2 regions of the Lysinibacillus sp. FSL L8-0126 genome follow, and region 2 is predicted to be linked to the other one. Evidence: riboswitches for the same ligand, from Rfam matches in the RefSeq annotation. Region 2 holds a riboswitch; the other holds the start of a gene.
The links. Region 2 has a riboswitch for cobalamin ahead of metE (5-methyltetrahydropteroyltriglutamate--homocysteine S-methyltransferase). Riboswitches for the same ligand answer to the same signal wherever they lie in the genome.

Region 1 (4,745 bases), 2.0 Mb from region 2:
TGCTGTATAAATATCGGGCTTAGGACTAATTTCTAAATAAACATTTTTCGGTGCTTTTACTTCCTTCACCTTTGCTTTAACGTCAGCTAATTTCGCTTTAATCTCTTCGTTTACTTCATTTCCTTTATCTGCAACACCCATTACAGCTGCGATCTGTTCGATGTCACCATAAACATCATCGAATGTAGCTGCTGATTGAATAACAAACACTTTGATCCCAGCATCTTCAAGTGGTTTCATTGCTTCCTTATCACCAATCGTATAAGCTATAACAACATCTGGCTTCAACGCTATGATTCGTTCACTGTTAAAATTCACAGAATCAGAAACCCGTTCAATTTTCTGTGCTTCCTCTGGGTAAGTATCATACTCAGTTGCTCCTACGATTTTATCACCAACACCTAGAGCAAATAAAATTTCTGTATTACTTGGTTGCAATGATACAACTGTTTTTGGTACTTCTTTAAACTCTATTTCTACACCGCGATCATCTGTCACTTTGTAGTTTGTTTGCTCTGTTTGTTGTGTATCCTGTGAAGCGTCTTTATTTTTAGTATCTACCGAAGTACCACAACCTGCTAAAATCATTGCAAGGAAGAGTACTGTTAGCCATTGAACATTAAATAATTTCTTCATTATTATTCTCCTTTTTCTTTTTCATCGGATATGATTTACTAATAAATGGTATTTCAGCTATCCCTGCTTGTTGATTCATAAAGACAGCCATAACGAAGCACACATTGGCTAATAGGCCTAAATAATCAAAAAGAATAGCTGGAACCTCTCGTTCATCCGATACTTTGTGTAATGTACGATATGATTTTTTTGCTTCACTACGGCAAAGATGTAGAGCAGCGGCAGCCTCTGTACCTTGAGGTAAGACAAAGTTTTGTATCTCTTCCTTCACATGACGAACATAAAAATCATAGCGCTCACTTAGCCAAGCAAGATCCTCTTCTGTTACGGCTAGTTTTCCACGAACCGAGCCATTGACATGGTAGGCCATAGGTAAAATAATCATTAAATCTTCTACAACAGCTTGTACATCCTCTTTCTTAACTGCAGCTAAAGCAACTCCCAAATGCGTAGTCAGACTGTCTGTTCGAATCTCAAAATCAACCGTCGAAGCTTTTTCACGCATAAATGGATAACAAGAATAACGTGCATCTTTTTTCACTTGCGATCCCCCCACTTTTCATTATGAAAATTCTTGCATAAAAAAACGCCGCTCCTTTACGCAAAGGAACGACGAAAATAACATAATAATGGCCAAATTAACATGACATAGCCTATGTATTTGCCGTATATCCTCCTAGCTTCCGAGAAGTTTTTATACGTTCAAACAAAGGTCGGTCTCCTGGCTTGTACAGTTCATTACATAAAAAACGAATGTGTGATAAAGTACCTTCCCATCTCTGTTAAGACAGTGGTAAACCTTTATACTAGCTGTACTTACAGTTGCGGAAACAGCTTCGGTTTTTCACCGAATTCCCGATTATGCTTGTTAGCACCTTTATTCTGCAAGAATAATTCACTTGTAAAGCAGTTTATCATATATTAATAGGAAAAAATAGCTGTGCTTTGAATGGATCGTCACCATTTCTAAAGAATAAGATAAACAAAACTGTTTTATAGTATAGTTTCAATTGCCTGTTCAATATCAAGTTGTGAATCTGTTGGTTCAAAGCGTGCAACGGTCTTGCCGTTAGCATCTACTAAAAACTTTGTAAAGTTCCAGCGAATATTACGACCATCTAAAAAGTTAGGGGCAAGTTGAACAATTGCCTCAGCAAGCATTTTTTCCTGCATGCTCGCCTTGCCAAACTCTCGAAAATCCACTTCATGTTTTAAATAATTGAATAATGGGTGGGTAGTCTCTCCATTTACTTGTACAAGCTCAAAAATTGGGAAGGTAACGCCATAATTCACTTTACAAAGATGCGTAGTCTCCTCGCCATCTTCAGGATTTTGATGACCAAATTGATCGCAAGGAAATCCTAGAACGACAAAATTATCTTTCCCATATTTATCATACATTTTTTGTAAGTCATCAAATTGATATGTAAATCGGCATTGATTCGCCGTATTGACAATTAGCATCGTTTTTCCACGATATGTTTCCATGGATAAAATTTCACCATTAGGTTTTCGTACTAAATAATTATAAATGCTCATGTCTTAACCCCTTTTATTTTTTCATTTATTATAGTTGACTATTCAATAATTTACCAAATAATTTGCACAAAAAACACCATCTCGTTACGTTGAACGGATGGCTGACTTATACTTCTGTTTAGATTTAACGTCCTGCTCTTCATTAATTAAACGATGGGCAATGTCTAATAACTTTATGTCACTTGTCTCGTCATATAGCTTTTTAAAAGATACAATAATATCATGGCGAATGTGAGTCGGATGCTTCTCATCTAAACAAGTTTGAAATCTCTTTGCTAAATAAGACACCACTAAGTCACTTTGTACTTGACCTGCTAGCCCAATTTTCCAAATAGCTTGTAATGCATTTCGAGCTGTAACGGATCGTTCATCATAAGTCACAGCCCAAATCTTTAAAAAATCCTCCAATACCCTTTCTTCTGGGTCACTTTTTGCGGCTAAGGCGCATAAAATTTGTGCAGCACGTGCACGTGCATGACCATCTTTGTATGTAAGTGCTTGTACAAGCTGTTCCCAGACTGCATATGTCCAATCTACGGGTTCCTGCAGAATTTTTATTAGTTCCTCGTAAGATTCAATATCGCGGTCATGCTCTGTTAGATTATTAAAAAGTTGCAAAATCTCTTTCTCCATAATTTATCCCTACCTTTATTGTTTCAGAACGTAATAAAATTTGATTTATGGTACACTTAACTTAATTTTTTTCTCAAAGAAGGTGAGTTTATGAATAAATTTAATGCTAGGAAAATGATTTTCCGATTGATTGTGATTCTTTCTCTACTTGTAGCTGCCTATTTTGTAATCCCTGTATCCATGCCTATAATACTTGCTGGTGTCAGTGCATTTTTCTTAGAACCCATTGTTATGTTCTTTAAAAGGCGATGGAAAATGTCAAGGAAAATTGTAGTTGCTTTTATATACATAGTGAGTGTTATTGTTATCTCTATTATTTGCTATATATCCATTACACAAATTATGTCGCAAATAATTATATTGTCAAAGCAAGCTCCCTATTATATTTCCAAGCTATCAGATATGTGGCTTCATATGCAAGAAAATATTTCTAAATACACAGAGGACTTTCCACCTGAAGTAAGTGCTTCGCTTCAAAAAACCACTATGGATTTCATAAAGAAAGTTGAAGAATCCTTTTTAAGCTTCTTTAATTATAACAAAGTTTCAGCATTCTTTTCAGAGATTCCAAGCCTATTTATCAGTCTTCTCGTTTATATGATTGCTTTATTCCTATTTATGCTTGATTTGCCCAAATTAAAGGAAATCACTTATAAATATTTAAAGCCTAACACAGCAAAGAAAATAAAAATCATCTTAAATCGTTTAAAAGATGCAACATTCGGTTATATGAAGGCACACTTATTTGTAAGCTTTATCATAGGTGGCGTCACACTTATTGGATTACTATTAATCCAACCGAAATATGCAGTTACGATGACCATTATTATTTGGTTAATAGATATCGTTCCTTTCCTAGGGTCCATTATTATATTAGCCCCATGGGGACTATACCATCTATTAATGGGAAACACAGCTATCGCTGTAAAATTATTCATCTTAGCTGCTATTTTACTTATTATTCGTCGTGTCGTCGAGCCTAAACTAATGGGCGACCACATTGGCTTATCCACTTTGCCAACATTAATTGCCATGTTCATTGGTCTACAGTTATTTGGTATCATCGGTTTACTCGTTGGCCCATTTGTTATCATTTTCTTTATTGCCTTAAAAGAAACAGGTGTCATTAAGCTAAATTTTAAAATTTAATGCAAAGTCATTACGCTTCGAGCTTACCTCTAATGCTCCTCTTAAACCACTGGAGATGCAAAATAAGTGTTCATCTCTCCTCGACAAAGGAGGTAGATGAACACTAAAGCAAAATAAAAAAGGTCATCTTTGTATATTTTTTCTCTACAAAGATGACCTTTTCATCATGTCAATCGTCTATTAAATATAGAGGCTTATTGAATACGACCAAAGCCTACTAAGTATTGATTCCACCAATCAAGTGATTCAATTACGATACCATTGTTTTGAGCATCGATCATTGTGTTGTTCCCTAAGTAAATACCTACGTGAGCTACACCAGAACCATAGCTGAAGAATACTAAGTCTCCAACACGTGCTTCACTTGCTGAGATACGTTGAGTTGCTAAATACTGCTGTGATGCTGTACGTGGTAAAGAAACACCTGCTTGTTTGTATGACCACTGTACAAGACCTGAACAGTCAAAGCCTGTCGATGGGTTACTACCACCCCAGACATATGGACGTCCTAGGAATTGTTTAGCTGTTGAAATAGCATCTCCTGAAGAAGCCGTACCAGCTCCTGAGCCCATAACAATTTTTTGTGGCACGCCGCCATCATTATTTTGAGTTGCTTGTACAACTGGAGTTGCTGCTTGTAGCGCACGTAAACGGGCTGCTTCTTCTTCAGCTGCTTTACGCTCTGCCTCTAAACGTTCTTCTTCTTGTTTCGTTGCAATTTGAGCTTTTAATGCAAGTGATTTCGCTTCATTTTCAGCCTTTTTCACTTCCATTTCGCTTTCCTTTTG
Region 2 (4,745 bases):
GCTTGACACAGCGTGAGCCATAGGAAACGACCCATGCTTTTTTTGTAAAGGCAAAGCCAGTTAGCTTTTCACCAAAGTATTCGACCATGTCTGTACGCTCAAATTCACCGTGAACGAGTACATCGATATCTAGTTCCTCTTGTATCGTAATCCAGCGTTTTGTTTCCTGCTCTATAAATGCCTCGTAGGCTTCATTCGATAATTGTTTTTTACGCCAAGCATTACGATTCCTTTTCACCTCATCAGATTGTGGGAAGCTTCCGATTGTTGTTGTTGGGAATAGCGGTAACGCTAACGCTTGCTGCTGCATCTTTTGACGCTGAGCAAATTCACTATGTCGTTCAAAATCTTGCGTTGTCACAGTTTGAACTGCTTGATGGATCAACTTGTTTTGACGGATTGGATGGTTTTTTAGAGCCTCAATTGCCTTCATACTTTCAGAAAAATTATGCTGTAAGATACCCTCTGTATCTCGTCTACATTTAGTTAGCTCCGTGATTTCTACAATCTTTTCATCTGCGAAGGCTAAGGCATGCTTCAGAACAGGGTCAATCTCATTTTCAAGAGCAGTTGTGATCGGTACATGTTGTAGATTGCTGGATGGTTGAATCCATAGCTCTGCTGCATTACTTAAATGCTCAATTGCCTGAATTGTAGCATTGACCTCCGCTAAGTTGGAACGCCAAATATCACGTCCATTAACAACCCCGACTGCCAATACTTTGTCCTGAGGGAAACCATATTGACGAAGTGACGCCATATTTCCTTTATAGCCATGAACAAAGTCTAGGCCAAATCCTTCTACAGGCAATGTAATCAATGTTTCATAGTTGCATAATGCTTCAAAATAAGTTTGCAGCATGATTTTCGCTTCTGGAACCGCAACGGCTAACTGGTCGTAAATCTCTTGCACAAGCTTGATGTCTGCTGGATCAAGGGTTGTGACAAGTGATGGCTCTTCTAGTTGAATCCAATTTGCACCTGCATCTACTAATTCTTTTAATACTTGTGTATAGAGCGGTATTAGAGCTAATAAGTATTCAACCTGTGTGAATTTGCTATAGCCTTTTGTTAACTTGCAGAATGTATAGGGACCAATCAATGTTGGCTTTGCAATAATACCGTACGTTTCTTTCGCCTCTAAGAAATCGGCCAACACTTTATTTTCTGTTAGTTTCAAGGCCTGTCCCTCGTATTCAGGAACAATATAGTGATAGTTTGTATTAAACCATTTTGTCATCTCACTAGCTACAGCTGTTTTATTCCCTCTTGCTACGCTGTAGTAGGTAGATAAATCTACTTTCCCTCCCTGCCAGTTAAAGCGTTTTGGGATGAGACCAAACATTAATGCTGTATCTAACATTCTATCGTAATACGTAAAATCGCCAACTGTCACCATGTCGATGCCAAGCTGTAGCTGCTTGTCAATTCTAGCTAAACGGATTTTTTTTAAACTATCCTCAAAATCCTCTTCAGAAAGCTCGTTGCGCCAAAATGCTTCTAATGCTTTTTTCCATTCGCGATCTTCCCCGATATACGGGTAACCAATGAGTGTGCTTGTATAGGTCATTTTTATATCTCCTTTTCAGAAAAAAATAAAAAGCCATTTTCCAAGGAGGAGAATGGCTGCTAGTTGAAATTTTTAATGCTAAAACAATACGAAAAAAGTATCTACTTTCGCATAAATCATTTGTTATCGCACAGTGCCGATTTGGTCACTTTTCACCACCTATTTCCACGTAGGTATTTGGTGTGTACTAGAAATTGGCAGGTCTCCTGGCTTCTCATCAACACGCCTCACAGCCTTCCCGGTTTCCCAGTGGCCTTTGTGATTTGCTCCGAATAACAGTTGCGGGACAGCGTCGGATTTGCACCGACTTCCCTTTTAAGCCAAACTTTCATTTGGCACCAATTCTTACACATTATTCAATTATGCTCCTACTATAACATATCTTTCAGAATAGTAGAAATAATTTTTATACGATTATCTAAATTATTTCTATAATTATTGTAGGGATTGGTTTAAGAAGATAAGGCTACATTGTATTCCATAAAAAAATTTGTTACTATAAAAATACAATTATGAGAGGACTGATGAATGGACAATGATGAACTAATCTATATTTTTATTTGAAATGAATCACTTCAAACGACAAAATATAGGATTAGTCTATCCATTTTTAACAATCAGTTTGCGTTTATTTGTCATGATGTCATTGGCAAATAAAGTTTATTCAGTGAGAGACTAATCCTTCCAATATCCAATGGGGGGATTTTTTCTTGCTCTCATAGTTTATTCTGTATCTTTCATCTACCTAATAAAGGAGAGAAAAAAATGAGCGATTCTGAACCTATTGTGACGCATGTGATGCTCCGTATAAGTCGTTAGCATCCATCAACTTATACGGAGAAATTTAGCATAGATGGATGTACCGACTTTGTATAAAAGAAAAATGATTTGCTATACAAAGGAGGAATTATCATGTCAATGATACAAGTACAAGACTTAACGTTTTCTTACCCAAGCAGCTTTGATTATATTTTTGAGGGTGTCAACTTTCAGATTGATACAGATTGGAAACTTGGATTTATCGGTAGGAATGGTCGTGGGAAGACAACATTTTTTAATTTGCTATTAGGGAATTATGAGTATAGTGGGAACATCATTTCTTCAGTAGAATTTACTTATTTCCCCTATCCTGTTTCAGACCCAAATAAATATACGTACGAAATTTTTGAAGAAATTTGCCCTCTGGCAGAAGATTGGGAATATATTCGTGAAATAGCCTATCTAGATGTCGATGCTGAGGTCATGTATCGCCCTTTTCAAACATTATCTAATGGAGAGCAAACAAAGGTGTTGCTTGCAGCGCTCTTTTTAACAGAGGGACAGTTTCTATTAATTGATGAGCCAACCAATCATCTCGATACAGATGCACGAAAGACGGTCTCTGATTATCTACGCAAGAAAAAAGGATTTATTTTAATTTCGCATGACAGAGCCTTTTTAGATGGCTGTGTTGATCATATTTTATCGATCAATAGAGCCAATATTGATGTTCAAAGTGGTAACTACTCAACTTGGAAGTTAAATTTTGATCGACAGCAGGAACATGAAGAAGCAACTAATCAACGTCTGCAAAAAGATATCGACCGTTTAACGCAGTCTTCCAAGCGTTCGGTAGGTTGGTCTAATCAAGTGGAGGCTTCCAAAAATGGAACTACGAATTCGGGTTCTAAGCTAGATAAAGGCTTTGTTGGACATAAAGCAGCCAAGATGATGAAGCGAGCAAAGAACTTGGAATCTAGGCAGCAAAAAGCGATTGATGAAAAATCAAAACTGCTAAAAAATGTTGAAAAAACGGAATCTTTAAAAGTACAACCATTAGCATTTCCATCAAAAGACATGGTTGTTGTAACGGATGTATCAATTCAGTATGACGACAACTTTGTGAATCAGCCTATTAGCTTCAAAGTGGCGCAAGGTGATCGCATTGTTCTCGATGGCAAAAATGGAAGCGGAAAAAGTAGTATCCTACAGCTGCTTCTTGGCAAGCCTATACAGCATACAGGCTCTATACATTTAGCTGCTGGCCTTATTATCTCCTATGTTCAACAGGATACTGCTCATTTGAAGGGAGCATTATCGGATTTTATTGAAGAGCATGCTATAGATGAGACGTTATTTAAATCTATTCTGCGAAAGATGGACTTTGAGCGGATTCAATTTGATAAAGACATCTCACATTATTCAGGTGGGCAAAAGAAAAAGCTGTTGATTGCCAAAAGTTTGTGTGAAAAAGCACATCTCTATATTTGGGATGAACCCTTAAATTTTATTGATATTTATTCGCGCATGCAGATTGAAGAGCTTATTCAAAGTTTTAATCCTACAATGATTTTTGTGGAGCATGACCAAGCCTTTCAACAAACCGTAGCAACGAAAACAATAGCTTTGTCATAAAGGAATCATTTAGAGAAGAGTCCATTTTCAAAATGGATTCTTCTTTTTAATGAAACCAAGTGACACCTTTATTATTTTTATCTTTAACTATAAAACGTTTAATAATTTTCTGTGATCGACGCACACTATAAAGAAATATTTTATAGAAAGGCTAGCAATCCCATGAAAAAAATCGCTACTTTAATGACTATAGTCACTATTTTGATTATGCCCAGTAAGATTTATGCACAAAGCGAACAAGCTGATGAGAAACTCATCACTGATACATTGATAACAATCCTTAATCCATTTATAGAAAAGGAAATTGACCATTACTACGGCTATCCTAAGCAGTATGGCTTGTATGATGCGAACATTTTGAACGTTATTAGGGAAAGTCAGTTTAGCTTTAGGGTTAACGTTCAAGTTACTACTTTTGAACATGCCCATTCCCCACCGTATAGCAAGGAAATCATTACGTTTGAAATCAGTCCAACTGATGTGAACACCCTTCACTATAAACATGAGGCAGATAATGTAGAAAAAGCAATAGATGCATTCTATCGCACAACACTTTTAGACATACAGCAGAGCTTTAATTTGAATTTAGCCTCGTTCATTTCCTATCGATACAATCAATTGCAATACAAGGCTGAAATAAATAATGAAATGAAGCCTCTTGCTACGATTGCAGATGAAATAGCAAACAATATTTTATTTCCTGAGCGAAAGATACCCTATAAAAATGTAGTTGACCCTGTCACCTTTATCAAAGACAATACAGGCTATATGCTCTTTAAAA

Region 1: linked by a shared signal. The riboswitch ahead of MHI34_RS09295 (hypothetical protein) and the one ahead of metE (5-methyltetrahydropteroyltriglutamate--homocysteine S-methyltransferase) in region 2 are both predicted to bind cobalamin.

Annotation. Positions count from the first base shown of each region.
Region 1 is NZ_CP152028.1:1,895,790-1,900,534, reverse strand. It holds gene MHI34_RS09300 (ABC transporter substrate-binding protein) at 1-636, opposite strand, end outside; gene MHI34_RS09295 (hypothetical protein) at 620-1,177, opposite strand; cobalamin riboswitch at 1,330-1,530, opposite strand; gene MHI34_RS09290 (glutathione peroxidase) at 1,630-2,175, opposite strand; gene MHI34_RS09285 (hypothetical protein) at 2,260-2,808, opposite strand; gene ytvI (sporulation integral membrane protein YtvI) at 2,899-3,957, shown strand; gene MHI34_RS09275 (C40 family peptidase) at 4,152-4,745, opposite strand, start outside.
Region 2 is NZ_CP152028.1:3,867,039-3,871,783, forward strand. It holds gene metE (5-methyltetrahydropteroyltriglutamate--homocysteine S-methyltransferase) at 1-1,570, opposite strand, end outside; cobalamin riboswitch at 1,749-1,928, opposite strand; gene MHI34_RS18695 (Lsa family ABC-F type ribosomal protection protein) at 2,483-3,964, shown strand; gene MHI34_RS18700 (DUF3888 domain-containing protein) at 4,127-4,745, shown strand, end outside.